Regions from separate parts of the Streptomyces sp. RPA4-2 genome, predicted to be linked through region 3. Evidence: riboswitches for the same ligand, from Rfam matches in the RefSeq annotation. Region 3 holds a riboswitch; each other region holds the start of a gene.
The links. Region 3 has a riboswitch for cyclic di-AMP ahead of HEP85_RS24200 (NlpC/P60 family protein). Riboswitches for the same ligand answer to the same signal wherever they lie in the genome.

Region 1 (10,109 bases), 1.1 Mb from region 3:
GGTGGCGGCTTCAACCGTGACGACCGTGGCCCCCGTCGTGACGACCGCCGTGACGGCGACCGTGGTGGGTTCCGTCGTGACAACGACCGCCGGGACGACCGTGGCGGCCGCTCCTTCGAGCGTCGTGACGACAACCGCGGTGGCGGCTTCAACCGTGATGACCGTGGCGGCCGTTCTTTCGAGCGTCGTGACGACAACCGCGGTGGCGGCTTCAACCGGGACGACCGTGGCGGCCGTTCTTTCGAGCGTCGTGACGACAACCGCGGTGGCGGCTTCCGTCGTGACGACAACCGTGGTGGCGGCTTCAACCGCGACGACCGTGGCGGCCGTACTCCCGAGCGTCGTGACGGTGACCGTGGCGGCTTCCGCCGCGACAACGACCGTGGCACCACCGGCCGTTCCTTCGAGCGTCGTGACGACCGTGGCGGCCACCGTGGCAGCGACCGTCCCTTCAACCGCGACCGTCAGGGCGACCGCCCCGCGGGCGGCGGCTTCCGCGCCGGCAGCCACGACCGTCCGTACGGCCGCCGCGACGACCACCGCGGCACCGGCACCGGCACCGGCACCGGCCCCGGCACCGGCACCGGCGGCGGTTCCTTCCGCCGCGACGAGAAGCCGCGCTGGAAGCGCAACGGCTGATCGCCGCTGACACAGCCAAGTGATGTGGCCCCCACCCGAGTTCTGGGTGGGGGCCACTTCGCTGTCCGCGAGGGAACGTGTGGACAACGCCTTCCGCTCCCCCTGCGGAGGCTCTGTATGACCTCGCCGGGCGATCTGACCGGTGACAGGCGGCCCGGTCTGCCGGCGCGGGAGGCCTCGACCGGCGACGTCCACGTGCTCGCCGCCAAGAGCGACAGGGGTCTTTTCTGGCCAGTTTGCTCACCGTTGTGGCGCATGTCATGCGCCCGGCAAGGGAATCGCTGGGGGCATGACAGATGACGCCAAGGCGAGTGGGCTGTCGGACGAAGAACGGCTTGCCCAGCTCGGCTATACGCAGGTTCTGGCCCGCCGCATGTCGGCGTTCTCCAACTACGCGGTCTCGTTCACGATCATCTCGGTGCTCTCGGGCTGTCTGACGCTGTATCTGTTCGGCATGAACACCGGCGGTCCCGCCGTGATCACCTGGGGATGGGTCGCGGTCGGACTGATGACGTTGTTCGTCGGACTGTCGATGGCCGAGATCTGTTCGGCCTATCCGACCTCCGCCGGCCTGTACTTCTGGGCCCACCGGCTGGCCCCCGAACGGTCGGCGGCGGCCTGGGCGTGGTTCACGGGGTGGTTCAACGTCCTCGGGCAGGTCGCGGTGACCGCGGGCATCGACTTCGGCGCGGCGTCCTTCCTGGGCGCCTACCTGAACCTGCAGTTCGATTTCGAGGTCACGCCGGGCCGGACGATCCTGCTCTTCGCCGGCATCCTCGTCCTGCACGGACTGCTCAACACCTTCGGGGTCCGGATCGTCGCCCTCCTCAACGACATCAGCGTGTGGTGGCACGTCCTGGGCGTAGCGGTGATCGTGGGCGCTCTCGCCCTCGTACCGGACCACCACCAGTCCGCGTCCTTCGTCTTCACGCACTTCGTGAACAACACCGGCTGGGGCAGCGGTGTGTACGTCGTCCTCGTCGGCCTGCTGATGGCGCAGTACACGTTCACCGGATACGACGCCTCCGCCCATATGACGGAGGAGACGCACGACGCGTCGACGGCCGGACCCAAGGGCATCGTGCAGTCCATCTGGACGTCGTGGATCGCCGGCTTCGTCCTCCTGCTCGGCTTCACCTTCGCCATCCAGTCGTACGACAAGGAGCTGGGCTCGGCGACCGGCGCGCCGCCGGCGCAGATCCTGCTCGACGCGCTCGGGGCCACGGCGGGCAAGCTCCTGCTGCTGGTCGTGATCGGCGCGCAGCTGTTCTGCGGGATGGCGTCCGTGACCGCCAACAGCCGCATGATCTACGCCTTTTCGCGCGACGGGGCGCTGCCGTTCTCCCGGGTGTGGCACACCGTGAGCCCGCGCACGCGCACTCCGGTCGCGGCGGTGTGGCTGGCGGCGCTGGGGGCGTTGGTGCTGGGGCTGCCGTACCTCATCAACGTGACCGCGTACGCGGCCGTCACGTCGATCGCCGTGATCGGGCTCTACATCGCGTACGTCATCCCGACGCTGCTGCGGCTGCGCAAGGGGGAGGCGTTCGAACGGGGGCCGTGGCATCTGGGCCGCTGGTCGCGCGCGATCGGCGTCGTGTCGGTCGTCTGGGTGGCCGTCATCACCGTCCTGTTCATGCTGCCGCAGGTCTCCCCGGTCACCTGGGAGACGTTCAACTACGCCCCGGTCGCCGTCCTCGTGGTCCTGGGTTCCGCCGCGGCCTGGTGGACGGCCTCGGCCCGCCACTGGTTCCTCAACCCCGACCACGCCCGCACCCGGGCGCGTGAGGCGGCGCGCAAGGGTGCGCCGGAACCGGTCGATCCGTAGCGTTGTGCGCGGTTGGTCCCCGGCCGCGCGCGCCTCCGGCGCGGCCGGGAGACCGATACCCGATCGGAGTCCCGGCCTCGTCCGGCTATGCTCGGGGATGCGTCGGCGCGGGATGCGTGCGGGCCGGTGCGTGGACCCTTAGCTCAATTGGCAGAGCAGTGGACTTTTAATCCATTGGTTGTGGGTTCGAGTCCCACAGGGTCTACCGACAAGCCCCAGGCCGGAGTGCATCCGGCCTGGGGCTTCGGTGTGTTGGAGGGGCAGCCGGGCTCAGCCCGCCGTGAGCTCCGGCAGCGGGAGTGTGTGCTGGGTCTGGAGGACCTTGGCGCGGAGGTAGCGCACGTTGTGGGCCGTGGTGAAGACGCCCGTCGGCACACGGTGGGAGACCTCGATGCCGAGGTCGCGGAGCTGCTCGGCCTTGTCGGGGTTGTTGGAGAGCAGGTCGAGGGAGCCGACGCCGAGGGCCCGGAGCATCTGGGCGGCCGCCGTGTAGTCGCGGTCGTCCTCGGGGAGGCCGAGGGCGGCGTTGGCGGCGTAGGTGTCGAGGCCCTGGTCCTGGAGGGCGTACGCGTCGAGCTTGTTGTAGAGGCCGATGCCGCGGCCCTCCTGACGCAGGTACAGGAGCACGCCGCCCCGTTCCGAGATCCGCTCCACCGCCTCACGCAGCTGAGGGCCGCAGTCGCAGCGGGCCGAGCCGAAGACGTCGCCGGTCAGGCACTCGGAGTGCAGGCGCACCAGCGGGTTCGCGCCCGGTTCGCCGAGCACGACGGCGAGGTGTTCCCGGCCGTCCGCCAGACCGTGGAAGGTGACCAGCTCCGCGTCGACGGAGTAGCCGTCGCCGAAGCGCAGGGGCACGGCGACGCGGGTGCGCACCGTGGCGGTGGGGAAGTCGCGCATGTTGTCTCTCCGGTCCAGCGGGTCGGTGGCAGTGGTTTCCCGGGGCGGTGTGTTTCATATTTGAAGCACAGCCTGGGGAGGCGACCGTACAGGATGCTTTAAAGTTCAAGCAACACTTTCGGGGAGATGAGCTGACTGCGGCTCACCTGACCCCCTTGGCCGCCCCGTCCGCCCCGTCCGCCCCGTCCGTGCCGGTCGTCCAGTCCGATTCGTCCGTGCGTCCTCAGGAGGAACGCCGCCGCCATGGCAGATCTTCCCCCTGGACCCCGGGACCTTCCCCCTGGATGCCGCGGGTGACGCTCGCGCAGATCTCCTCCAGCTGCCCCACCTGCTCCGGCGTCAGGCGGTCGAAGAGCGCCGCGCGCACCTGCTCCACGTGCCCGGGCGCCGCCCGCTCCAGGACGGTCATACCCTCGTCCGTGAGGACCGCGACCTGACCGCGTCGGTCCGTGGGGCAGCCCTCCCGGCGCACCAGACCGTCGTTCGCCAGCCGGGTCACGCCGTACGTCAGCCGGCTGCGGGTGATCTTCAGGACCTCGGCGAGGTCGGTCATCCGCAGCCGCCGCTCAGGGGCCTCGGACAGCATGGCGAGGATGGAGTAGTAAAGGTGGGGCATGCCGGCCTCCGCCTGGAGCTGCCGGTCGATCGTGTCCTCCAGGAGCGAGACGGCGGCGATGTACGAGCGCCAGGCGCGTTGCTCGGCGGGGGTGAGCCAGCGGGTCGTCATGTCGCCAGTCTAGGTATTGTTTAAAAATTGAACCACTGCTGAATCACCGCTGAACCGCTACTCGAACCCCTACTTGAGTCACTAGCAGCCCAGAGCGCAGAGCTCGGAGCCGGAGGCAGCGTCCCATGCCCCATCCCTACGTCCTGTTGTCCGCCGCCGTCTCCCTCGACGGCTTCCTGGACGACACCGGCCCCGAACGGCTGCTGCTCTCGGGTCCGGCCGACTTCGACCGGGTCGACGAGGTGCGGGCGTCCAGCGACGCGATCCTGGTCGGCGCGGGCACGATCCGCTCGGACAATCCCCGGCTCCTGGTCAACTCCGCCGAGCGGCGGGCGGCCCGGGTCGCCGCGGGCCGCCCCGCCTACCCCCTGAAGGTCACCGTCAGCGGGTCCGGCGACCTCGACCCGGACGCGCAGTTCTGGCACACGGGCGGCGAGAAGATCGTCTACACCACGGACGAGGGGGCCGTACGGGCCACCGAGGTCCTGCGCGGTCCGGCCGTCGACGTGGTGGCGACGGGGGCCGAGCTGGACTGGCGCGCCGTGCTCGAACACCTCCATGACGTACGGGGGGTGCGGCGTCTCATGGTCGAGGGCGGCGGGCGGGTGCACACCCAGCTGATGGGGCAGGGCCTGGCGGACGAGCTCCAGCTCGCCGTCGCGCCGCTCTTCGTGGGACAGGCGGACGCGCCACGGCTGTTCGGGCCCGGGGGATACCCGCCCGGACGGATGCGGCTGGTGGAGACACGGGCGGTGGGAGACGTCGTCCTCATCCGCTACGTCCCCACGGCCCCCGGCACCGGTGCGCTCGCCTCCGCGGCGGACCGGCACTGGCTGGGGGTGGCGTGCGAGCTGGCCGCGCTGTGCCCGCCGTCGAGGACGGCGTTCAGCGTGGGCGCGGTGGTGGTGGCCGCGGACGGCACCGAGCTGGCCCGCGGGCACTCGCGGGAGGGGGGCGACCCCGTCGCGCACGCCGAGGAGGCGGCACTCGCCAAGATCGCCGCCGGGGATCCGCGGCTGGCGTCCGCGACCGTCTACAGCAGTCTGGAGCCGTGCGCCCGGCGGGCCTCGCGGCCCGCACCCTGCGCCCGGCTGATCCTCGACGCGGGGGTGCGCAGGGTGGTGACCGCCTGGCGGGAGCCGGACACCTTCGTGGCGGGCGCGGACGGCAACGGGCTGCTGGTGGCCGCGGGGGCGGACGTCGTCGTGCTCCCGGAGTTCGAGGAGCGGGCCACGGCACCCAACCGGCATCTTCTCGGAGCCGCCTGACGGAGGGGCTTCCGGCGGCCGGTGCCCGGTCGTGGACGGTCGCGAGCGGGGCGGAATCGCAGGGGATCCGGAGGAGAAGAGACCTGGTCGTGGGGCGTGCGTGAACGGGTGTGCTCGGGGGGTCGAACATGGCGTACACTGGTTTCAACGACGCGGGGTGGAGCAGCTCGGTAGCTCGCTGGGCTCATAACCCAGAGGTCGCAGGTTCAAATCCTGTCCCCGCTACTCAAGGCCAAGGCCGGAACTCGGATTCACGAGTTCCGGCCTTTGGCGTTTCCGGGTTTTGGTGTTCTAGGGCGCCTTGGTGTTGTCGGTGCTTGGTGTTTCCGGTCCCTGGTGTTTCCGGTCCCTGATTTCTTCGACACGCCCGTACGGAAGCAAGGGCCGTCCCCCGGTCGGTCCACACCGCTGGCCCCCTCCCCCCGGTCCGGGAAACCTGGACGGGTGGGGCAGCGAGGAGGTGCGCGGCGGGCCGGACGGTCCTACGGCCGGTCGGGCGGACGGCGGTCCGGCGGCCCCGTGCCCGATCCGGGGCTGGGGGACGAACCGTCGCCGGACCCGGACCCTCGCCGGATTTCGCACGCCTGGACCCTGGTGCGGGCGCTGCCGTTCCTGCTCGTCGTCGTCGCGGTGGTCTACGACTGTCTGACCCCGCCCGGATTCACCGCGGCACCGCTCTTCACCGCCGCCCCGCTCGTCGCCGCGCCGATCTTCGCGCTGCGCGGCACCCTCCTCACGGGGGCCATGACGCTGGCCGCGCTGCTCGCATGCCGCCTCAGGCTCGGCCTCCACATGGGGATCGGCGCGATCACCGAGGTCGCCACGGTGGCGACCGTCGTCGTCCTCGCCGTCCTCATCAACATCCTCGTCCGCCGCTCGGACGAACGGCTCGCCTCGGCCCGCCAGATCGCCGAGGCGGCTCAGCGCGCCGTGCTGCCGCAACCCGAGGGCCGGATCGGCGGCCTGGCGGTCGCGGCACGCTACGAGGCCGCGCAGGAGGGCGCGTTCATCGGCGGCGACCTGTACGCCGTGCAGGACACCCCGCACGGCGTACGGCTGGTGGTGGGCGACGTCCGCGGGAAGGGCATGGGCGCGGTGGCCGCCGTCGCGGTGGTCATCGGGGCGTTCCGGGAGGCGGCCGAGCAGGAGACGGCGCTGGAGGCGGTCGCGCAGCGGCTGGAACGCGCGCTGGCCCGCGAGGGCACCAGGCGCGAGGACCTGGACGCCTTCGAGGGTTTCACCACGGCCGTCCTCGCGGAGATCCCGCACGGGGGCGACGTGGTCAGGATCGTCAACCGCGGCCATCCGTCACCGCTGCTCCTGCACGCGGACGGCACGCTGTTCACGCTCGCCGCCACGAACCCCGCGCTGCCGCTCGGCATGGGCGAGCTGGGCTCCTGGCCCGACCGCGCGGTTACGGCGGACTTCCCGCCCGGCTCCACGCTCCTGTTCCACACGGACGGTCTGTCCGAGGCGCGTGACGGCCGCGGGAACTTCTACGATCCGGCCGAGCGGCTCGCGGGACGGACCTTCAGCGACCCGGACGCCCTGCTGGCCGAGCTCGCGGCGGGGGTCGGCCGGCACACCGGCGGCGCGCTCGCGGACGACATGGCACTGCTCGCCGTGCGGCGTCCCCCGCGGGCGACGGAGTTCCTTGATCGTTGTCACGAGGGGTAGCGGATGGTACTCCTCCGCGTAACAACTGACACACGGTCAAAAACAGGTGCGTGCGGGAGGGCGGGTCAACTCGCCCGTTTTCCCCCGCTCATGCCCCGTAAGTCCTGGCCAAGAGTGGTTAATGATCCGTACGAACGGCTTGGAATCCGGTACCCGAGTCTATTAACGTTCGATAACGCAGCGCGGTCGTCCCAGCCGTCACAAGAGACGGCTCCGTGCGCACGCGCCGAATCCCGCGAGGGAACCGGGGAACCACCAACTTGGGGTGAATCGAGCGTCTTTCACGGTGGAGACACCGTGGGTTGACGCGCGTAGGAGACCTTCCTGCTCCGAACCCGTCAGCTAACCCGGTAGGCGAGAAGGAAGGAAAGGAGCGCGCCCACGTGGCGTCCAACCGGCCTGCCCAGCCCACTTCGTTCGCGCCGAACGACACCCAGACTTTCGGTTACTCCCGCGGCGACGACGAGGGCCCCTGGGAGGAGTGGAACCCCACCGCGGATTCCGTCGCTCCCGTCCGCGGCCGGCACCGCGTCTCCAAGCAGCGCGGAGGCGGGCTCGCCCGCAGTTCCACCGTCCTCGGCGTCGGTGTCCTGGCCGCCGTTGGCGCGGGTGGCATCGCCACCGCCGCGCCCGGCAAGCCGCCCGTGTCGATCTCGCTGCCCGACCTCTCCTCGGTCACCCAGTCGGCCAAGGCCCTGATGTCCGACGGCGGTTCCAGCACGCCGAAGGGTTCCTCCACCCCGCTCACCGGCGCCGGTCTCACCAGCGCCGACGCCGCGCAGGGCAACGCGGACGCCGGCGAGGCGCTGCGGGCCCGCATCATGGAGCAGGCCGAGTCCCAGCAGGACCAGGTCGACAGCGCGGTCCAGGCCGCCGCCGAGACCGCCGCCGCGAAGAAGGCGGTCGCGCTGGCCGCCGAACAGCAGGACGAGGCCAAGGCCAAGGAAGCCGCCGCGAAGAAGAAGGCGGACGCGGAGGCCAAGCAGAAGGCCGAGGCCGCGCGCCTCGCGAAGCTCGCCAAGAGCTACTCGCTGCCGACCTCCTCGTACACCCTGACCTCCCGCTTCGGTGACGCCGGCTCCATGTGGTCCTCCGGCTACCACACCGGCCTCGACTTCGCCGCCCCCACGGGCACGCTGATCAAGGCGGTCCACAGCGGCACCATCACGGAGGCGGGCTGGGCCGGCTCGTACGGCTACCGCACGATCCTCACCCTCGACGACGGCACGGAACTGTGGTTCTGCCACCAGTCGTCCATCAGCGTCAGCGTGGGGCAGAAGGTGGGCACGGGCGACGTCATCGGACGGGTGGGCGCGACCGGCAACGTGACCGGGCCGCACCTCCACCTGGAGGTCCACCCCGGCGGCGGCGACGCGATCGACCCGATGGCGTGGCTGCAGAGCAAGGGCATCAACCCCTGATCCAGCGCCCGCCACGAGCACGGCGGGTGCGGAATGCGGTCGTCCGGTACGACTGTTGAAATGGGGTATGACTCCTCTCCGCAAGCTCGGTTCCTCCGATATCGAGGTCTTCCCGCTCGCCCTCGGCGGCAACGTCTTCGGCTGGACCGCCGACGAGGCGCAGTCCTTCGCCGTCCTCGACGCGTACGCGGCCGCGGGCGGCAACTTCGTCGACACCGCCGACAGCTACTCGGCGTGGGTCCCCGGCAACAGGGGCGGCGAGTCCGAGACGATCATCGGCAAGTGGTTCGCCGCGCGCGGCAACCGCTCCGATGTCGTCCTCGCCACCAAGGCCGGCGCCCATCCCCAGTACAAGGGGCTCGCCCCGGACACCATCAGGGCGGCGGCCGACGCGTCACTGCGCCGGCTCGGCACGGACTACATCGACCTCTACTACACCCACTTCGACGACACCTCGGTCCCGGTCGAGGAGATCATCGGCACGCTCGACGAGCTGGTACGGGCCGGCAAGGTCCGGGCGATCGGCGCCTCCAACCTCTCCGCCGAACGGCTCGCGGAGTCCCTGGAGTTCTCCGACCGCGAGGGCCTCGCGCGCTACACCGTCCTCCAGCCCCACTACAACCTCGTCTCGCGCGACACCTACGAGGGCCCGCTCCAGGAGGTCGCCTCCCGGACCGGACTGGCCGCCGTCCCGTACTTCGCCCTCGCCTCCGGCTTCCTCACCGGCAAGTACCGTCCGGGCACGACCGTCGACTCGGCGCGGGCCGAGGGCGCGCGCAAGCACCTCGAGACGGAGCGCGGCCCGCGTGTCCTCGACGCCCTCGACGAGGTCGCCCACGCCCATGACGTCTCGGTCGCCACCGTCGCCCTCGCCTGGCTCGCCGCCCGGCCCACGGTCGCGGCCCCGATCGCCTCCGCACGAACCGTCGAACAGCTTCCGGAGCTGCTCGCGGTCGCGGACCTCACGCTGAAGGACGACGAAGTGGCACGTCTGACGGAGGCGTCGGCCTGAGCCCTGCGCTCAGGGCCGGTAGGGGCCGTACACCGGGCGGGCGGCTGTCGGGTCCGGGTACGGCCGTCCGTCCCGGGGTGACGGCTGCACCGGCACATAGCCGTAGCCGTAGCCGTAGCCGTAGCCGGGGCCGTACCCGGGGCCGTACGCGGGCCGCGGCGGCGGTACCGGGACGGCGGGGGCCGTCACCCGTGCCGCGTACGCGAGGGAGGGGCGGGCGACCTCCCTGCGGTGCCACAGCTCGTGGAGCAGCTCCCGCTCCCGTACGACGAAATCGGCGCCCGCACGGCCGCTGCGCCCCCGGTGCCGCAGGAACGCGAGCGAGGTCGCGCAGGCCTCGTACCGCGCGACCGACCGTGCCGCCGCCCTGCCGAAGTGATGGGCCGCGTACCGACGGGCCAGCCGGCGTGCCCGCATCGAACCGAGTACGTACGGCTCGGGCGGGGTCAGCCACCCGGCGACGGCGTACGCCGGGAGTTCGGCGCGGACGGTCCTCAGCTCGCGCTGCCGCGTCCAGATGACGAGGAAGGTGAGCAGCCCGAACGCCGGCACCATGAACGCGCCGTACACCGCGAAGAACCCGTACTCCCCGAAGCTCGACGAGCCGTTCCACATCGCGTGCATGCCCATCGCGAGCAGCAGT
Region 2 (10,109 bases), 180 kb from region 3:
GGTGACCGGCCGTGCGCGTTCCGTAACGTGCCTGTCCACGGCGGGTGTTGAAGCCGGTGTCGCGGCGCTCTCGGGCGCCCGGCACGGCGGATCGGAGTGTGTGTGACGTCGTCGGGCGCGCGTGGCCCGTGCGGTGAACGGCGTTGCTGACGGGATACCGGACGTCGTCCGGTTCACGCCGGGCCGATGAGTCGTCGGATCCGTATTCTTCGGATCATGGCCGCTCCGACTGCATATTCACTCATCGCCACTGACCTGGACGGAACGCTGCTGTGCGGCGACGACACGCTCTCCGACCGGACCCGGGCGGCGTTGGCGAGGGCGGTGGAGGCGGGCGCCCGCCATCTGGTCGTGACGGGGCGCCCGGCGCCGAGGGTGCGCCCGCTCCTCGGTGAACTCGGTGGTGCGGGACTGGCGGTGTGCGGGCAGGGGGCGCAGCTCTACGACGCGAGCGAGGACCGTCTGCTGTGGTCGGTGACCCTGGACAGGGAACTCGCGGAGACGGCGCTCGGAAAGATCGAGGCGGAGGTCGGGCTGCTGTACGCCGCGGTGGACCAGGACGGCGTGGACGGACTGACACTCATCGAGCCCGGCTACGTGATGCCGCACCCGACGCTTCCCGCGGCACGGGTCGGGCGCCGCGACGACCTCTGGACGGAGCCGATCAGCAAGGTGCTGCTGCGCCACCCGCTGCTGTCCGACGACGAGTTGGCCGCGGCGGCCAGGGCAGTGGTGGGTTCCCTGGCCACCGTCACCATGTCGGGGCCCGGCACGGTCGAACTCCAGCCATGCGGGGTGACCAAGGCGACGGGCCTTGCTCTCGCCGCCGCCCATCTCGGGCTGGCCTCCGAAGCCACCATCGCCTTCGGTGACATGCCCAACGACATCCCCATGTTCGACTGGGCCGCCCACGGGGTCGCCATGGCCAACGCCCACCCGGAACTCAAGGCGGTGGCCGACGAGGTGACGCTGTCGAACGAGGACGACGGGATCGCGGTGGTGCTGGAGCGGCTGTTCCCGCTCTCCGCGCCGTGGCCCTGGTAACCCGTGGCCCTGGTAAGCCGTGGTCCCAGTTACCCGTGGCCCTGGTTACCCGTGGCCCCGACTACCCGGGGCTACGGACCCCCGTTGCCCCGGTCGCCCGTCGTTCTGGCTTCCCGGGGTGCCGGAAGTCCGGTCCGGCACCCCGGTCTCGTGGCGTCCGGTCAGTAGGCGCCGTTGACGTTGTCGATCGAGCCGTACTTCGCCGCGGCGTAGTTGCAGGCGGCGGTGATGTTCGCGACCGGGTCGTACGAGTCCATGGACGTGCCGGGCACGTGGTAGGCCTTGAACGTCGGGTCGATGACCTGGAGCAGGCCCTTGGAGGGGATACCGGCGGCGGCGTTGGAGTCCCAGTTGTTGATGGCCTTGGGGTTTCCGGAGGACTCCCGCATGACGTTGCGGTGGATGCCGTTGTACGTGCCCGGGATTCCGTTCTTGGCCATGATGTCCAGCGACTGCTTGATCCAGCCGTCGAGGTCGTTCGTGTACGTCTTCGCGGCGGCGGTGGTCGCGGTCTTGACCGCCGTGGTCTTGGCCGCCGTGGTCGTGGACTTCGTGGACTTCGTGGTCTTGGCGACCGCCGCCGTGACCTTTGCCGACTTTGTGGCGTTCTGGACGGTTTTCGTGCCGACCGTCAGGGTGAGGCCCGGGCGGAGCGCCGACGGGTTGGGGCCGATGACCGCGCTGTTGGCCTCGTACAGCTTCTTCCAGCCGCCGCTGGAGGGGTACTCCCGCGCGATCTTGGCCAGGGTGTCGCCCGTGACCACCTTGTAGGTGACGAGCTGGACGTCGGAGGCGCCCGTGGCGGCCTGTGCGCAGGTGGCGCCCAGGAGCGGGAGGGCGAGTACCGCCGCGCCCGTGCCCGCAGCGAGAATGCCGCGAACGAGGGTGCTGCGAGTCTTCGGGTGGCAGTGTCTACCTGCTGCGGCCATGACGTGTTTCCTCTCCGGCGCCTGCGAGGTGAGCTGTCGGGTTCGGGCGGGAGCTGCCCGGCCGCACGGTGAGTGCGACTTCACCCCTAGCCGTTCCGAACTTCGGATCGGCGGCTTACCTGGGTCCCCCGCTCCTGCCGTGCGTGTGTGGTCGGGTGTGGTTCCGGTCGGCGGCAGGATTGGGCGGTCCGTCCGGAGTGACGTGAAGGTATGCGAGAGCACATGTCCGAAACAAGCCTTGATGTCGCGGTGTAGATCGTTTTCACCAGGACATAAGGGCGGATGAATTGCCCGATTAATCCGGAATGCTTCGCTCAACTTGGCTTATGCAAACGGGTAGTCGCTGGACGGGCTCGCGAGGTGGATGACCTTCGCGCGTGACCCAACTCACTCGATCCGGCAGGAATAAAGCGGCAATGGCGGCAAGTCGGGCATATAAGGCGCGAATAAAAGGCCGCTGAGCCCCTGGTCGGAGCCGTGCGCACCGTTCGTACGGACGGGTCTGTGCAGGGGTCGCCGTGGGGAGCCGGCCCTCGGCGGCCCTGAAGTGGAGTCCGTAGGGCCGGTGTTCGGGATGTGCGTGCCGCTTCGGGCCGGGATGAGGGCTGAACTTCGGGCCGTGTGGCCCCTGTTGGTTCTGTCCGGGGCATCCGCCCGCGTGATGCCGAAGCGCGTGACCCTCTCCTGCCCGTCCGCGAGAGCGGGCGGGTGTCCCTCGCCGGGGTCCGTCAGGGATTCACCGGTCCACGCTCTGTCCCGCGGGGCCGCCGAGGAGGCTGCCGGGGCTTCGGCCCGCGGCGAGTGGGATCCGCCGCCTCCGCGTCCGATGGAGGCCACCTCGTCGCCGCCCTCGCGGGTCCAGCTCGCTGGAGGGTGAAGTCCCTTGTGCCGCAGGTGACTTCGGAGCGGGACTCGCCCCGCGCGTCCCAGGCCGGTCCCGGACGACGCGGACGGATCGACCGGGAGGAGCGGGCGCGGGTGCTCAGAGGTCCGGCTTCCCGGACGGAGTACGCCCCCCGCGCGCCCTCCGTGTGGTCGAGGCCGTCCGGACGGGCACGGGTGCCGCAGTGGCGGGGACGGCTTCGTGTGATCGCGGGGTCGAACTCCCCTGCCTGCAACGTGCGTTCGAGGGAACTGGCCGACGGGTGCAGGTGAAGTCGGCCTCCGGGCCCGGCTCTGGCCAAAGCCAGGGCCGGTAGGAGGAGGAGAGGGGCAGAGGGAGGAAGGGGCGTGACGGCCGGGCGGGACGGCGCAGCCGATGGCGGTCAGGTCGAAACGTACGTTCTCCGTAGTGCTCGGCTTCGAGGGGGCCGCCCGATCACGGCGGTCGCGCACTGACAGGTGCGGGGCACCCCGAGTGACCAGGGTCGAGGCGCCGTCAAGGGCCGCGTCGCACACCGGGGCGATCACCCGGCCCCGACCCTCCCGGTGGTCCGGCGGCAGGTCCGCGTCGTCTCCGCCGGGGCGGAAGCGACCCGCGTCCACGCCGGTGTGCTGAGGGGAGCGCCCGAGCACCGGCGCACCCCGGAGCGCGTACGCGACGGGGGTGACCAAGGGGGAGGACCAGGGGGTGACGCCCACCCGGCGGCCGGGCAGGGAGGCGCAGGTCGTCGCTGGTGGGCGCGCGTCCATGACGTAGGGGCGCGGAAAGGGCTCCGGCAGCACCGGGCCCGGCGGGAGGCTCTGGATCAGGCGCGGTACCGAGTCGCGCGGCGGGTCGTGCCAACCCGCTGCGGGTCGCGCCAACCGCCCACCGCCGGGACGGCCGCACGGTTCGGAGCCGCCCCCGTGGACGCCGCCGTCGCCCCCGTACGCGTCCTGGGCCGGGCGCGACAGCCACGTATGGATGAACGGGTCCACCGTCTCCGGGCGGTTCACCCGGATGTCGCGCCACATCACCTGGCCGGCGTGCGCGGGGTCGGCGGTCGGGCGACGTGGGCGAGTCCCGCGGCCTGCGTACAGCCGGGTGCCGTCCGCCGGAGGGATCCAGACGTCCTCGTGAGTCGTCTCGTAGGGGAACGCCGTACGGGTGTACATGCTGTTCTCGGTGCTCACGGGTGATTCGGTTTATCTACTGCCATACCGGCCCATCAGGAACATACCGTTCGTGGTAGGCCGCCGCCCAGACGTGGGACTGCGTGGGGCCGCCTGCCTCTCGGGGGCATCGGACGCCGGGGGAGAGGGAAGTCGGGAGGAAGTCGACAGTGGGGACGGTGGGCGCTCGTGGTGATCGAAACGTGACCGGATACGCTGACTTGAGTGATGGCAGCGACACATCGACAAACCGTGTCATCGACCGAATGATCGACCGAGTTCGCCATGTGATCGTCAGCAGACAGGAGAACCTCTCGTGACCGTCGTCGGGCCGTTCGGGCTGAGCGTGCGGGACCAGGCTCTCGAAGCCGATGTCCAGGCCGGATTGGCGGCTGTCGAGGAGGGCTTGCTCGAAGTCACCAAGAGCGAGGTCCCCTTCATCACGGAAGCCGCGCAGCATCTCCTGCGGGCCGGCGGGAAGCGGTTCCGTCCGCTGCTCGTGATGCTCGCGGCGCAGTTCGGTGACCCCTACGCGCCGGGTGTCGTGCCCTCGGCCGTGGTCGTCGAACTGACCCATCTCGCCACGCTGTACCACGACGACGTGATGGACGAGGCCGACGCGCGACGCGGGGTGCCCAGCGCGAACACCCGCTGGGGCAACTCGGTCGCGGTCCTCACCGGCGATTTTCTCTTCGCGCGCGCGTCGCACACGCTGGCCGACCTCGGGCCCGAGGCCGTCCGCGTCCAGGCCGAGGCGTTCGAGCGGCTGGTCACCGGACAGATCCTGGAGACGGCGGGTCCGCGTGACGGGCGGGACCCGGTCGAGCACTACCTCGACGTGCTCAGCGGCAAGACCGGTTCGCTGGTCGCCGTGGCGTGCCGGTTCGGCGCGATGATGTCCGGGGCCGACGAGACGGTCGTGGACGTGCTGACGCAGTACGGGGAGCGGCTGGGCGTGGCCTTCCAGCTGGCGGACGACGTGCTGGACATCGCGTCCGACTCGCACGAGTCGGGCAAGACGCCCGGGACGGATCTGCGCGAGGGCATTCCCACGCTGCCGGTGCTGCGGTTGCGGGAGCGGGCGGAGCGGCTCGGTCTCGCCGAGGACATCGCACTGTGCGAGCTGCTGGACTCCGACCTCACGGACGACGACCGGCACGCCGAAGCGCTGGCCCGGCTGCGGGCGCACCCGGCGCTGGAGCAGGCGCGGCGGGACACCGTGCGGTACGCGGAGGAGGCCCGGGCCGCGGTGGCTCCGTTGCCGGAGTGCGACGCGAAGGCGGCTTTGGTGGAGCTCGTGGACGCGGTGGTGCACCGGGCGGGCTGACGTCCTCCTCGATGTGACGTCCGTCACACGATGGGATGGATGGAGTCCAGGCTCGAATGGTTCCGTGTTGATGCGCGGTAGCTGACGCAGGGGGCGTCAGTGGCGGCACGGGGGGAAAGCGGAAGAATGTAATCGAACGCTATGTTCGATGTGTTCCGTGCGGCCATGCGGCCGTGGTCTGTACGTTCCGTACGTTCAGTACGTGTCGCAAGGAAACCTGACCCTGGCCGGCGTCGCGATGTTCTCGGCGACCCCTACGGGTCACGGTCGGCACCGCCTCCCCGTGTCATACCGCAGGAGTACGTGGAGTTGCGTCCGGGGTCTGACGCATCTCTCCGCCCGATTTGGTCATATGGAGAGCACCACTCCTCACCGGTTCGGGTGAGAATGGCGGCTATAGGGGTGGGGAAGCGCAGGATGGCAGGCCGCCGCCGACGACGGAGGTAAGGCACACATGGCACCGAACGATTCCGACAGGACCGCCGGGGCGGAAAGGCTGCGCGACGAGGCCGACGAGATGCGCGCCGGCCGCCGCAAGGCAGCGCGGTACGTCGTCCCGGTCGCGGTGGTGGGGGTGGCGGCGGCGACCATCGGGCTCGTCCCGGCGCTCGCCGACTCCGGTGACCCCAGCCTGCCGAAGATCACCGCGCAGCAGCTCGTCGAGAAGATCGCCAAGTCCGACGTCCAGCAGCTCTCCGGCACGGTCAAGATCAGCACCGACCTCGGGCTGCCCGATCTGGGCGGTCTGGAGAACAGCCTGATGTCCGGCGCCGCCCAGGGTGACGGCGGCTCTTCCGCCGACCCGCAGTCCAAACTCATGGAGCTGGCCTCCGGCACGCACACGCTGCGGGTCGCGGCCGACGGCCCGGACAAGGGCAAGGTCTCCCTGCTGGAGAGCGCCGCCGAGTACAGCGTCATCCGCAACGGCAACGACGTATGGGCGTACGACAGCAAGTCGAACGAGGTGTACCACTCGAAGGCGCCCGCGTCCGACGAGCGGCGCGGGGCGGCGCCCAAGGACGTCCCGAGCACGCCCAAGGAGCTCGCCGACGAGGCCCTGAAGTCGGTCGACGACACGACCTCCGTGACCGTGGACGGCACGGCGCAGGTCGCCGGCCGGGACGCTTACAAGCTGCTCATCAAGCCCAGGCAGTCCGGCTCCACGGTCGGCGCGATCAGCGTCGCGGTGGACGCCAAGACCGGGGTGCCGCTGAAGTTCACGCTCACGCCGGCCGGCGGCGGCGCGGCCGTCGTGGACGCGGGCTTCACCAAGGTCGACTTCTCCAGGCCGGCCGCCTCGACCTTCGACTTCACCCCGCCGAAGGGCGCGAAGGTCACCGAGGGCGACGACCTGGGCAAGGAACTCGGCAACCACGCCGACAAGGGCGACAAGGGCGACAAGGGCGCGAACAAGGGCGAGGGCAGGCACGGCAAGCTCCCGGAGGCCTCCCCGAAGCCCGGTGAGAACCCCGGCAAGGGGCTCGACGGCATGAAGACCATCGGTGAGGGCTGGAGCTCGATCGTCGAGTTCGACACGGGCGGCCAGGGCGTGCCCTCGGGCTCCGCGTCCGACAACAGCCCCGTCTCCGGGTTCCTGGACTCGCTCGGCGACCACGTCTCCGGCAAGTTCGGCTCGGGCACGGTCTTCTCGACCCGCCTGATCAACGCGCTGATCACGGACGACGGCAAGGTGTACGCGGGCGCCGTCACCAAGTCCGCGCTGGTGAAGGCGGCCGACGCCGCCCAGTAGCAGGCGCGTCCGCGAAGCTCGAATCGAGGGAGCCCATGGAGGAACTGTCCGTCGCGGAACCGGACATGGTGGAGACGGTGATCGCCACCCGTGCGCTCACCAAGCGCTACCGCGGCGGGCAGCTCGCCGTCGACGGCCTCGATCTGACCGTTCCGGCGGGCAGCGTCTTCGGCTTCCTAGGGCCGAACGGTTCGGGCAAGACCACCACCATCCGCATGCTGATGGGCCTGATCGAGCCGACCTCGGGCACGGCGCGGGTACTGGGCCGGCCCATGCCCCGCGCCACCCGCGCCGTGCTCCCGCAGGTGGGCGCTCTCATCGAGGGCCCCGCGCTGTACGGCTTCCTCTCCGGCCGCGACAACCTCCTGCGGTACGACGCCGCCGACCCGACCGCCGACCCGCGCACCCGGCGTGCGCGGGTCGCGTCGGCCCTCGACCGGGTCGGACTCACCGCCGCCGCCGGCAAGAAGGCCAAGGCGTACTCGCTCGGCATGAAGCAGCGGCTCGGGCTCGCGGCAGCGCTCCTCCAGCCCCGTCGGCTGCTGGTCCTGGACGAGCCGACCAACGGCCTCGACCCGCAGGGCATGCGGGAGATCCGCTCCCTGGTGCGGGAACTGGCCTCGGACGGCACCACCGTCTTCCTCTCCTCGCATCTGCTCGACGAGATCGAACAGGTGTGCACCCATGCGGCCGTGATGGCGCAGGGGAGACTGATCACGCAGGGCGTGGTGGCCGATCTCGCGGCGGGCGCGCGGGGCCGCCTCGTGGTGACCACGCCCGACCCCGGGGACGCGGCGCGCGTCCTGAAGGAGCAGGGGGTGGGGGACGTGGTGGTGACCGAGACGGGCGTGACGGCCGAGCCGCCGGACCGGGACCGCGAACTCGCCGAACTGAACGCCGCGCTGGTCACGGCGGGCGTCCGGGTACGCGGCTTCGGGGTGGAACGGGCCTCGCTGGAGGACGCGTTCCTGGCGCTGACGGGAGAGGGATTCGATGTCGCGGGCTGAGGTGCCTGCCGGGCGGAACAGGGCGCCGGCCGCGCAGGACAAGGCATCGGCGGCGCAGGGCGGGGCGCAGGCCCCGGGCAGCGGGACGCCGGCCGTGCGGACGCCTCGCGCGCTGTGGACGTTCGGGCTGCTGCGCAGCGAGCTCGTCACGACCTTCCGGCGCTGGCGGACGATCGCGCTGCTGGGCGTGCTCGCGGCCGTACCGGTCCTCATCGGTGTCGCCATCAGGATCGAGACGCGGGACGGCTCGTCGGCGGGCGGCGGAAGCGGCGGGGGACCGGCTTTCATCACGCAGGTCACCAACAACGGCCTGTTCCTGGTGTTCACGGCGCTCGCCGCGACACTGCCCTTCTTCCTGCCGATGGCGATCGGTGTCATCGCGGGCGACGCCATCGCGGGCGAGGCGAACGCCGGGACCCTGCGCTATCTCCTCGTCGCCCCCGCGGGCCGGACCCGCCTGCTGCTCGCCAAGTACGCGACCACGCTGACGTTCTGCCTGGTCGCGACGGTGGTGGTGGCGGTCTCGGCGCTCGCGGTGGGTGCGCTCCTCTTCCCGCTGGGCGAGCTGACGACGATCTCCGGAACGCGGATCGGTCTGGCCGAGGGGCTCGGCCGGGCGTTCCTCATCGCACTGGTCGTCGCCGCGTCACTGATCGGCGTGGCCGCCCTCGGTCTGTTCGTCTCGACGCTGACGAACAGCGGCATCGCGGCGATGGCGACGACGGTCGGGCTCCTCATCACCGTCCAGATCCTCGACCAGATCCCCCAGCTGCACGCTCTCCAGCCGTACTTCTTCTCCCACTACTGGCTGTCCTTCGCCGACCTCATGCGCGACCCGGTGTACTGGGACGACCTCGTCCGCAATCTCGGCCTCCAGGGCCTGTACGCGGTGGTGTTCGGCTCGGCGGCATGGGCGCGGTTCACGGCGAAGGACATCACTGCGTAGTGGGGGAGCGGCCGGAGCGACCGGAGCGGGCGTCCTCAGGGGCGCTTCGCGGACGCGGTCAGCCGGGCCAGCGCGGCGCTCTCGCGCGGCGGCACGGCACCGAGGTCGCCGATCCGCCAGGCCGGCACCCACGGCACCTGGTGGACGTCGATCACGGAGGTCAGCGCCTTGACCCGCTGGGCGAGCGGGCGGGGCAGCCGGCCGGGCGCGTCCGCCACCAGAACGACCGCTTCGAGGTCGAGCCCCGGCGGCGCCTCGCCCCGGCGGAAGATGTCCAGGGTGTACGAGACGGCCTCCAGTCCGGCCGCGTGCGTACGTCCCACGAGGAAGACCGACCACGGCGCGTCGGGCTCGGACCGCGGCCAGTCGCGGCCCGCGTCCAGGCCGCCGAAGACCGTCGCGAGGGTCGAGGTGCCGGCCCCGCCGTGGGTGGCGACCCAGGCGAACCGCCGCGCTCCCGCGAGGACCTGTCCGTGCTCCGCCCGCGGCGGCGCGGCTTCGCCCACCGGCCCGCGGATCCAGATCTCGGGGCCGTCCGGCCCTTGCTGCGCGATTCCCATCGCCAGTCCCCTCCGTCATCGGCGCACCGGTCGTGACGCGCCGGAGTTCACGGCGCCCGGACAGGTTAAGCAGCGGGGGACGGGTTCCTGGAACGAGCCTGTGACGCCATGGTGACGCGAGCACCGGACGGGAACCGGGAGACTGGGGGGCAGGCTGGGCCGGCACCACGGCGACGGGCCCGCGGAAGGGAGTCGAGGATGCGTACGAGGACGTTGTCGCCTTGGCTGTGCCCCGCGCGGGAGCGATCGCGTGGACCGGGCGGTCCGCCGCTCCGTTCTCCCTTGATCACCCTCCCCTGATCACCCCCGAGTGAGGGAACCAATGTCTCGACTCAGCCGCGAACAGAAGCGGGAAATCAAGCGGCAGCGCTCGGCGGGCGTCCCGGGAGGACACGCGGGCGAGCCGGCGCCGGCCCTCGAGGTCCATGTGCCGACGTCAGCCGTGGGCGCCACCGTGGGGGGCGTGCCCCTGGCCGTCACGCCCGGTGAGACCGTCCAGGGCGCCGTCCTGA
Region 3 (10,109 bases):
GCCTGGCTCCAGGCCGAACCGGCCGGCCAGACCCAGCAGTGGAGCGCCCCCACCCAGGAGACGGGTGCGTACGACGCCACGCAGTGGAACACCGCCGGTGAGCACGACCCGTACGAGGCCTACGAGCACCCCCAGCAGGGCGAGTCGCACGAGCACCCGGCCGCCGACGCGTACGAGCACCAGGTCACGGCGGACCCGTACGAGCAGCAGGCCGCCGCCGACCCGTACGAGCACCAGGCCGCCGCCGACCCGTACGAGCACCAGGCCGATCCCGAGCCCTTCGAGCAGCAGGCGACCGCCGCCTTCGAGCAACTGCAGGACGAGTACGACTTCGAGGACGCCGATCCCGCGCACGAGGCTCCGCTGCTCGACGACATGGAAGAGGTCGCTCCGGCCCCCCGTGCCGCGAACCGGCCTGCGTCCCGCTCCCGCCGCCGCTCCCCGGCCAAGCGTTCCGCGCTGCTCACCGTCGCCGTGCCCTCCGCCTGTGTGATGGGCGTCGCGGGTATCGCCGCCGCCTCCGTGGGCACCATCGGCGGGGACGACACCAAGAACACGACGGCCAGCGCGCCCGACGCGACCGCGGTGAAGCCGTCCACCGCCAACAACAAGCTGGACACCCAGCTCCAGAGCCTGTCCGCGGGTGCGGACGACTTCGCCGACCGGGCCAGCCGCACCCAGGAACGCATCGACCTCAAGGCCCAGCGGGCCGCCGAGCAGCAGAAGGCGGCGGCCGCGGCGGCCCGCAAGGAGCGGCTGCGGCCCAAGTTCGTCCTTCCGGTCACGCAGAAAGGACTCAGCGCCTACTTCGGTCAGGCGGGGGTCAACTGGATGTCCGTGCACACCGGCATCGACTTCCCCGTGTCGTACGGCACGACGGTGATGGCCGCGACGGACGGAACCGTACGGACGCAGTGGAACAGCGCGTACGGGAACATGGCCATCCTCACCGCGAAGGACGGCACGGAGACCTGGTACTGCCATCTCTCCAGCTACAAGGTGCCGTCGGGCACCGTCGTGAAGGCCGGTGAGCAGATCGCGTTCTCCGGGAACTCCGGGAACTCGACCGGGCCGCACCTGCACTTCGAGGTCCGGCCCGCGGGCGGCGCGGCCATCGACCCCCTGCCGTGGCTGCGCAGCCACGGCCTGGACCCGACGTGAGCCCCGCCGTGCCCCACTCTCGGTAAACCCACCCGCCGTGACTCACCCGCCGCGGTCCACCGCCGGGCTTCGCGACCGGACGGGAAGCCCCGCCCGGCCTCCGAGCCTCGTGGACTAGAGCTTCTCCACCGGCGCGTACCGCAGCAGCAGCCGTTTCGGCTTGGGCTCTCCGAAGTCGACCGTGGCCTCCGCGTTCGCCCCCGTGCCCTTCACGCCGACCACCGTGCCGAGCCCGAACTGGTCGTGGGTGACCCGGTCACCCACCGCCAGCGAGACGACCGGCTTCTCGGACGCCCCGCGGCGCGTCGCGAAACCGGAGGCCCCGGACGCCGCGGACCGCGAGCGCGAGGACGACAGCGAGGACGACAACGAGGCCGCCACGCCCGAGACCGGGCCGGAGGGCACCGGAGCCGTCGCGCCCGTGCGCTTCCACTCCAGATGCGTGTCCGGGATCTCCTCCAGGAAGCGGGAGGGCGGGTTGTACGAGGGCTGGCCCCACGCGCTGCGCATGGACGAGCGGGTGAGGTAGAGCCGCTCCCGCGCGCGCGTGATGCCGACGTACGCGAGACGCCGCTCCTCCTCCAACTCCTTGACCTGCCCCAGCGCACGCATGTGCGGGAAGACGCCGTCCTCCATGCCGGTGAGGAACACGACCGGGAACTCAAGGCCCTTGGCGGTGTGCAGGGTCATCAGGGTGATGACGCCGTTGCCGTCGTCCTCGTCGGGGATCTGGTCGGAGTCGGCGACGAGCGCGACCCGCTCCAGGAACTCCGAGAGTCCGCCGGCCGCCCCGGCCGCTCCAGCCCCACCGGCCGCTGCGCCCCCGGCAGCCGCTCCGGCACCGTCCTCGCCCCGACCGGACTCCTGCTCGAACTCCAGTGCCACGGCCGCGAGTTCCTGGAGGTTCTCGATGCGGGTCTCGTCCTGCGGGTCGGTCGACGCCTGAAGCTCGGCGAGATAGCCGGTGCGCTCGAGGACCGCCTCCAGGACCGTCGCCGGGCCCGCGCCGGACTCGACGATCGTACGGAGGTCCTCCATGAGCGTGTTGAACCGCTTCACGGCGTTCGTCGAGCGCGCCGCCATGCCGTACGCCTCGTCGACGCGGCGCAGCGCCTGCGGGAAGCTGATCCGCTCCCGCTGCGAGAGGGCGTCGATCATCGCCTCGGCGCGGTCACCGATCCCGCGCTTGGGGACGTTCAGGATCCGGCGCAGCGGGACGGAGTCCTCGGGGTTGGACAGGACCCGCAGGTAGGCCAGGACGTCCCGGACCTCCTTGCGCTCGTAGAAGCGGACACCGCCGACGACCTTGTAGGGCAGGCCGACGCGGATGAAGATCTCCTCGAAGACACGGGACTGGGCGTTCGTCCGGTAGAAGACCGCGACGTCGCCCGCCTTCGCCTCGCCCGCGTCGGTGAGACGGTCTATCTCGTCGGCGACGAACTGTGCCTCGTCGTGCTCGGTGTCGGCGACGTAGCCCGTGATGTTCGAACCCGCGCCCGCGTTCGTCCACAGGTTCTTGGGGCGGCGCGACTCGTTGCGCTCGATGACCGCGTTGGCCGCGGTGAGGATCGTCTGGGTGGAGCGGTAGTTCTGCTCCAGGAGGATGGTCGTCGCGTCCGGGTAGTCCTCCTCGAACTGGAGGATGTTGCGGATGGTCGCGCCGCGGAAGGCGTAGATCGACTGGTCGGCGTCGCCCACGACGCACAGCTCGGCGGGCCCGAGGTCTCCCTCGGCCGGCGGCACGTCCTCGGGGCGGTCGCCGCTCGCCGGGCCCACGAGCTCCCTGACCAGGGCGTACTGCGCGTGGTTCGTGTCCTGGTACTCGTCGACCAGGACGTGACGGAAGCGGCGGCGGTAGTGCTCGGCGACGTCCGGGAAGGCACGGAGCAGGTTGACCGTCGTCATGATCAGGTCGTCGAAGTCGAGGGCGTTGGCCTCGCGCAGCCGCGACTGGTACATCGCGTAGGCCTGCGCGAGGGTCTTCTCGAAACCGTCGGCCGCCTGCCCCGCGAAGTCCTCCTCGTCGATCAGCTCGTTCTTCAGGTTGGAGATCTTCGCGCTGAACGACTTCGGCGGGAAACGCTTCGGGTCGAGGTCCAGGTCGCGGCAGACCAGGGCCATCAGGCGCTTGCTGTCGGCGGCGTCGTAGATCGAGAACGAGGACGTGAAGCCGAGCCGCTTCGACTCGCGGCGCAGGATGCGCACGCACGCGCTGTGGAAGGTCATCACCCACATGGCGTTGGCGCGCGGGCCCACGAGTTGCTCGACGCGCTCCTTCATCTCGCCCGCGGCCTTGTTCGTGAAGGTGATCGCGAGGATCTGGCCGGGGTGGACATGGCGCTCGCCCAGCAGGTGCGCGATCCGGTGGGTGAGCACCCGGGTCTTGCCGGAGCCGGCGCCGGCGACGATGAGCAGCGGGGAGCCGGAGTGCACCACGGCCGCGCGCTGGTTCTCGTTCAGCCCGTCCAGCAGGGCCGCCGGGTCCACGGCGGGCCGGTGGGCGCCGTCGCGGTAGTACGCGTCGCGGTCCGGGGGCACGTCGAAGCGGCCGCCGAACAGGTCGTCCGGAAGCGGCTCCGCCGACTCGTCCTCGGGCGGCGGCGGGGGCTCTTCCTCATGGGCCCCGGAAGGCTTGAGGTCCGCCAGGAAGCTGTCATCAAAGAGGCTGCTCATCGCTCTCCGAGTCTAGGCGGCCGCACTGACAACCCGCCGCCACCCCGGAAACTGGGCCGGATTTCCCACGGGGTCCGGAGCGAAGTGCCATGGAAACCGGGCCGCCCTTCCCGCACCGGCGCGCCCTCACCTTGCGACGTCACGCCGCTACCGTCGGCCACTCCGGGTGTCCCGGCGGCTCAGGTCACGAAAATGTATCGGGCATATCGCACATCAAACTTCACAGAACACTTACGCGTTGGCTAGCGTGCCGGGCAGACCGCTCGACAGCAACCGGCGAACGTCGCCGGGCCGGGCGGCCTCCGCCGAGTCCGGCGCGCCCGTGCGGCGACCGGAGCCGGGGACCCAACCGACTTTGGGGTGAATCGGTCCCACCGCCCCTGGGGCAAGGACCGTAGGGCAAACCTTCCGGAAGCACCCGCCCGAACCCGACAGCTAACCCGGTAGGCGGATGACGGAAGGAGTCGCCTCTCTTGGCGTCGCACCGCAAGTGGAGTCCGCCGGGCACACGCCGGACGGGCATACGGACCCCGGCCCTCGCCACGGCCGCCCTGACCTCCGTGGCCCTGCTCTCGCAGACGGCCGTCGCCGCACCCTCGGCAGAGCCCCGGCCGAGCCTCGAAGAGGTCGAGAAGAAGGTCGACGACCTCTACCACCAGGCCGAGACGGCCACCGAGAAGTACAACGCGACCAGGGAGAAGACCGCCAAGCAGCGCAAGCGCGTCGACTCCCTCCTCGACGACGTGGCCCGGCGCACCGAGAAACTCAACACCGCGCGCGAGGAGCTGGGTTCGTTCGCCGCGGCGCAGTACCGCACCGGGGCGTCCGCACCCGGCAGCGCGAGCCTGCTGCTGGCCGACAACCCGCAGGACTACTTCGACCAGACCCAGTTGATGAACCGTCTGACCACCCGCCAGAAGGCGGCCGTCGACGACTACGTCACCGAGCAGGCAGCCACCTCGAGGAAACGCGGGGAGGCCTCCCGGAGCCTGCGGACGCTCACCACGTCGCAGGACGCGCTCAGGACCTCCAAGGCGGACGTCCAGGGCAAGCTCGCCGCGGCCCGCGAACTGCTCTCGAAGCTGACCGCCGACGAGAAGGCGCGGCTCGCCGCGATCGCGCGGAAGAAGCGGGAAGCGGCCGACCGCGAGGCGGCCGAGCTGGCGGCCCAGCGGGCCGCGGCGGAGAAGAAGGCCCGGGAGACGGAGCCCCAGCAGGGCACGTCGTCCGGAACCACGGGGACTTCCGGGACCCCGGCCACCGACTCCTCGTACGCCACCAAGGCCGGCAAGGCCATCGCCTTCGCCCGCGCCCAGATCGGCAAGCCGTACGTGTGGGGCGCGACCGGGCCCGGCTCGTACGACTGCTCCGGTCTCACCCAGGCCGTCTGGAAGGCCGCCGGCGTCACCCTCCCGCGTACCACCTACGACCAGGTGAACGCGGGCACCACGGTCCCCCTGTCCGCCATCGAGCCCGGAGACCTGGTCTTCTTCTACGACGACATCAGCCACGTGGGCCTCTACATCGGCGACGGGATGATGATCCACGCCCCCAAGCCGGGTGCGTACGTCCGCGAGGAGTCGATCTTCTACGCCGGCGAGTCGATCATCCACAGCGTGGTGCGCCCGGCCTGAGCGCCCGGCGCGGGGCACGCGCGCGTGAGGCCTCCCGGGCTCCACGCGCGCGTGCCCGCGCCCCGCGTCCCCCGCATCGCCGCTCCCCGCATCGCCAGTAACCCCCATCCCCTGCGCCCCGCCCCGCGCCCCTACGTCGTCCCCGTGGCCCCACGACCCTGCGCCCCCTCCCCGTTCCCGTGTTGCCGTGCCCCCGTGTCAGCGCGCCCCGCGGGCAACACGCTCGGAGATCCCTAGCATCGGGGCCATGCCAGCCACCTCGCCGCCCCGCAGCCCGTGGGTCCGACTCCGCACCTGGTGGGCGGAGAGCCCGCCCGCCGCCGCGGCCGCCGTCCTGGCCACCGGCATCCTCTCGGTCGGGCTGCACGAGACCGGTGACGAGATCCTGTCCCGGATCGCGCTGGTCCTGGCGGCCGTCACCTGGCTCGGGTTCGCCGTGGACTTCACGGTCCGCCTGCTGCGGGAGCGGGAACGGTGGCTGGCGGAGGCCGGCACGCCGAGCGCGCTCACCGGGGTCGCCGCGACCGCCGTACTCGGCACCCGGCTGACCGACCTGGGGTGGCTCGGGGCCGCCGAGGTACTGCTCGCGCTCGCCGCGGTGCTGTGGCCGGGGCTGCTCTACCTGCTCGTACGAGGGCTGCGGCTCCGTATGCCCGGAAGCGTGTTCCTCGGGTGCGTGGCCACACAGGGCCTCGCGGTGCTCGCCGCGTCGCTCGCCGAGGCCGCGCGCGCGGACTGGCCGGCGTACGCGGCACTGGTGCTGTTCTGGCTGGGGTTCCTCGTGCTGTACGTGGTGGCGCTGACGTGCTTCGACTTCCGGGAGACGGCCACGGGGGGCGGCGACCAGTGGATCGCCGGCGGCGCGCTCGCGATCTCGGCGCTGGCCGCGTCGAAGCTGGTCCTCGCCTACCAGGCGGACGGCTACCTGTGGAACTACGACGACTACGGCGTGATGCGCTGGGTGTCCCAGGCTCTGATCATGCTGACGCTCGCCTGGTACGCCGTGCTGGCCGTCGCGGAGCTGCTGTGGCGGCGTCCGCGGTACGACGTGCGGCGCTGGGCGACCGTGTTCCCGATGGCCATGACGGCGGCGGCGGCCCTGTCGGTCGCGGACGCCGTCGGCTTCGCCTGGCTCAGGGGGCTCGGGCAGGTACTGCTGTGGATCTCGGTGGCCGCCTGGCTGCTGGTGGCGGCCGGAACCATCAGGTCCACAGCACCGCGATGAAGATGTTCGCGGTCGTCAGCAGCCCGACCAGCCCGAACAGGCCCTTGTCGACCTTCTCGTCGTCCCGCTTCACATAGACCAGCCCGAGGATCACGATCAGCAGGGCCAGCTTCACGCCGATCTTGACGGTGTTGACCGGGTGGTCGTCGGCCTGGTTCAGCCCGACCAGGACGACACCCGTGACCAGCATGGTCAGCGCGCCGTGCAGCATGGCGGGGACGAACCGGGCGGTGCCCCGGCCCATCGCCTTCATCTGGGTGAGGAAGCCGCCGAGCAGCGAGGCGACGCCGATGATGTGCAGGCCCACGAAGAGATGGATGAGTACGTCCATGGGGCCGGAGCCTAATCGGCCAGGGGTGTCCCCCTTGGCACCGGCCCACCCTTTGGCGACCCGTAGCACCTGAGAGTCCCCGATTGTCCCGGAACCGTCCCATCGGTCATCACCCTGTGTGAAGTCGCCGGGGCAGGACCGGGATCACGGTCACATGAGGTCACCCGGCGATCCAGTTACGCCAGTTCCGTACATGGTGTTACCGAGCCCTCGCACTCAGGTTTAGCGTCCTCCACCAGGTGCCCGGCTCCCCACCGCCGCCCGGGCCAGGGGCGGCAGTCGGACACCACCGCCGAGAAAGGTCCGGCGGCGACCCGCTCCCCCTGTGTGGGCCGTCGCCGGACGCCTCACCGATGACCGCGCTCTCCCCGGCGGTCACGTCCCCCGGGAAGGATGTGGGCCCTCGTGGCAGCGCACCGCAAGCCCAGACAGCGCTCACTCGGCGGCCATACGGTCCGCACGGCCGCGACCATCGCCCTCGCCGGCGCGGCGACGACGGCCGGATTCGAGGGCACCGGGCACGCGGAGCCGCAACTGTCCCCGGCGCAGGTGAAGGCCAGGGTCGACAAGTTGTACGAAGAGGCCGAGGTCGCCACGGAGAAGTACGACGGGGCGAAGGAGAAGGCCGACCAGGCGTCACGGCGACTGCACGACCTGCGCGACGAGACGGCGCGCAAGGAGGACCGGCTCAACGCGGCGCGGAACGCACTCGGTTCGATCGCCGCGGCGCAGTACCGCAGCGGAGGCCTCGACCCCGCTCTGCAGCTCGCGCTCTCCGATCGGCCCGACGAGTACCTGGACGGGGCCGCGTTCGCCGAGCGGGTCGGTGACCGGCAGGCCGGGGCGGTAGCCCGGGTACGCAAGCAACTGCGGGAGATCGAGCAGTTGCGCGGGGCCGCGCACGTCGAGCTGGCGTCGCTCACCTCGCGGCAGGCGGAGCTGAAGCGGGCCAAGCGGACGATCACCGGAAAACTGGACTCCGCGCGGCAGCTGTTGTCGCGGCTCACCGACGAGCAGCGGGCGCGCCTCGGGGCGGCCGGCGGTGCGGCGGACACGGTCGGGCACGCCTCCCGCTCCGCCGCGCGGGACCTGGGCCCGGCGCCCTCGTCGCCCTCGTCCGGCTCCGTCGCGGCCCCCAACTCCCGTGCGGCCGCCGCCGTCTCCTACGCCTACGGGAAGCTCGGCAGCCCCTACGTCTGGGGCGCCACCGGGCCCGACGCCTTCGACTGCTCGGGCCTGGCCCAGGCCGCCTACCGCTCGGCGGGTGTCCAGCTGCCACGCACGACGTACTCCCAGATCAACGCGGGCCGACGGGTCTCACGCTCCGAACTCCTCCCCGGTGACCTGGTGTTCTTCTACTCGGGCATCAGCCATGTGGGGATCTACGTGGGCAACGGGATGATGATCCACGCCCCGAACCCCACCGCGCCGGTGCGTCTCGCGCCGGTCGACGAGATGCCGTTCGCGGGAGCCACCCGGGTGGCCTGAGCCCACAGGTCCACCCGGGTGGCGCGAAGACGCCGGGGCGGATCGGCGTAGTGGGGGCGCGGGGGTGGATCGCGGTAGCGTCGACGCGGACTCCGTTCCGTCGTCCGAGAGGTCCTGATGCCCGGCTTCCTGCTGCCGCCGCCTCCGCCGCCCGCGCACATCCGCTCCTGGCCGGACCGGGCGGCACTGCTGGCCGACCGGGGGCGGGCGCTGGAGGAACTGCGCGGGCGGAGCCTCGGGGTGCACCGGGTGCTGCTGCTCTGGCTGCTGGCGCTCGCGGCGATCGTCGGCTGGGCCCTGCTGGTGCTGCCGCTGCAGCAGATCGAGCAGCGCGACCCCACCGGTGTCGTCCTGGGGCCGCTGTTCGCCCTGCTGGGCCTGGCCGCGCTCGCCCTGACGGTCCTCGCCGTCGCCCTGTCCGTGCGCAGCGACCGCCGCATGCACGAACTGCTGAAGGCCTGGACCGAGTTGGACCGCCACCCCGCGACCGACTCCCGGCTCCGCTCCCCCGGGCTCAGCCTGTTCTGGCTGCTCTCCTCGCTCGGCGTCTGCGCGATCGGCGTCTGGACGTCCTACGCCGCGGCGGCACCGGGCGAGTCCGGCCGCGGCTTGTACAGCGATGTCGTCCAGGGCGTCGGGATCGGCCTGATCCTGTGGACGACCGGACTCATCGGCATCGCGAAGGCCGTACGCCACTACCGCTGGGCGCTGCGGATCCTGGGCCCGGCGCCCGCCTCGGAACACCGGTAGGCGTACGGCGCCCACCCGCCGCACCACACCCGCGAAGCCCGGTGTCCACCGCGGAACACCGGCGGACGGCCGGTGTCCGCGCGGCCCGGCGGACGACGTGTCACACCAGCCGTCGCGCCGTCGCCCAGCGTGTCAGCTCGTGCCGGTTGGAGAGCTGGAGCTTCCTGAGGACCGCCGAGACGTGGGACTCGACCGTCTTGACGGAGATGAACAACTGCTTGGCGATCTCCTTGTACGCGTAGCCGCGGGCGATGAGGCGCAGGACCTCGCGCTCGCGCTGGGTGAGGCGGTCGAGGTCCTCGTCGACCGGCGGGGCGTCGGTGGAGGCGAAGGCGTCCAGGACGAATCCGGCCAGGCGGGGCGAGAAGACCGCGTCGCCCTCCTGGACACGGAAGATGGAGTCCACCAGGTCGGTCCCGGTGATCGTCTTGGTGACGTAACCCCGGGCGCCGCCGCGGATCACCCCGATGACGTCCTCCGCGGCGTCCGACACGGACAGCGCGAGGAAACGGACCGGCTGCTCGGCGTCGCCCATCAACGGGGCGCAGCGGCGCAGCACTTCGACACCGCCGCCGCCCGGCAGATGGACGTCGAGCAGCACGACCTCGGGCCGGGCGGCCGTGATGACCGTGACCGCCTGGTCGACGTCCGCGGCCTCGCCGACCACCTGGACGCCGGTCCGCTCGGTCTGTCCGATCTCGGCCTGCACCCCCGTACGGAACATGCGGTGGTCGTCGACGAGGACGACCCGTACGTGACGCCCGCCCGGAGCTCCGGACGGCTCGGCGGCGTCCGCGGCGGCCGGCCCGCCCGTCCCCGGGGACCCGGGGACCGCCCCCGCTCCGGT

Region 1: another riboswitch for cyclic di-AMP. It lies ahead of HEP85_RS19375 (M23 family metallopeptidase); the one in region 3 lies ahead of HEP85_RS24200 (NlpC/P60 family protein).
Region 2: another riboswitch for cyclic di-AMP. It lies ahead of HEP85_RS23320 (LysM peptidoglycan-binding domain-containing protein); the one in region 3 lies ahead of HEP85_RS24200 (NlpC/P60 family protein).

Annotation. Positions count from the first base shown of each region.
Region 1 covers NZ_CP050975.2:4,453,650-4,463,758, reverse strand. Annotated here, with positions in the region: gene HEP85_RS19415 (DEAD/DEAH box helicase) at 1-639, shown strand, start outside; gene HEP85_RS19410 (amino acid permease) at 929-2,464, shown strand; tRNA gene HEP85_RS19405 (tRNA-Lys) at 2,597-2,669, shown strand; gene ribA (GTP cyclohydrolase II) at 2,735-3,361, opposite strand; gene HEP85_RS19395 (MarR family winged helix-turn-helix transcriptional regulator) at 3,585-4,088, opposite strand; gene HEP85_RS19390 (dihydrofolate reductase family protein) at 4,214-5,356, shown strand; tRNA gene HEP85_RS19385 (tRNA-Met) at 5,508-5,581, shown strand; gene HEP85_RS19380 (PP2C family protein-serine/threonine phosphatase) at 5,876-7,033, shown strand; cyclic di-AMP (ydaO/yuaA leader) riboswitch at 7,248-7,405, shown strand; gene HEP85_RS19375 (M23 family metallopeptidase) at 7,417-8,454, shown strand; gene HEP85_RS19370 (aldo/keto reductase) at 8,522-9,466, shown strand; gene HEP85_RS19365 (PrsW family intramembrane metalloprotease) at 9,476-10,109, opposite strand, start outside.
Region 2 covers NZ_CP050975.2:5,334,496-5,344,604, forward strand. Annotated here, with positions in the region: gene HEP85_RS23315 (HAD family hydrolase) at 217-1,044, shown strand; gene HEP85_RS23320 (LysM peptidoglycan-binding domain-containing protein) at 1,206-1,973, opposite strand; cyclic di-AMP (ydaO/yuaA leader) riboswitch at 1,977-2,137, opposite strand; gene HEP85_RS23325 (polyprenyl synthetase family protein) at 4,324-5,334, shown strand; gene HEP85_RS23330 (outer membrane lipoprotein carrier protein LolA) at 5,789-7,084, shown strand; gene HEP85_RS23335 (ABC transporter ATP-binding protein) at 7,120-8,091, shown strand; gene HEP85_RS23340 (ABC transporter permease) at 8,078-9,037, shown strand; gene HEP85_RS23345 (DUF6668 family protein) at 9,073-9,597, opposite strand; gene HEP85_RS23350 (hypothetical protein) at 9,920-10,109, shown strand, end outside.
Region 3 covers NZ_CP050975.2:5,516,719-5,526,827, reverse strand. Annotated here, with positions in the region: gene HEP85_RS24210 (M23 family metallopeptidase) at 1-1,161, shown strand, start outside; gene pcrA (DNA helicase PcrA) at 1,276-3,834, opposite strand; cyclic di-AMP (ydaO/yuaA leader) riboswitch at 4,128-4,300, shown strand; gene HEP85_RS24200 (NlpC/P60 family protein) at 4,308-5,468, shown strand; gene HEP85_RS24195 (tellurite resistance/C4-dicarboxylate transporter family protein) at 5,716-6,693, shown strand; gene HEP85_RS24190 (hypothetical protein) at 6,671-7,024, opposite strand; gene HEP85_RS24185 (NlpC/P60 family protein) at 7,430-8,512, shown strand; gene HEP85_RS24180 (hypothetical protein) at 8,630-9,262, shown strand; gene HEP85_RS24175 (response regulator transcription factor) at 9,363-10,109, opposite strand, start outside.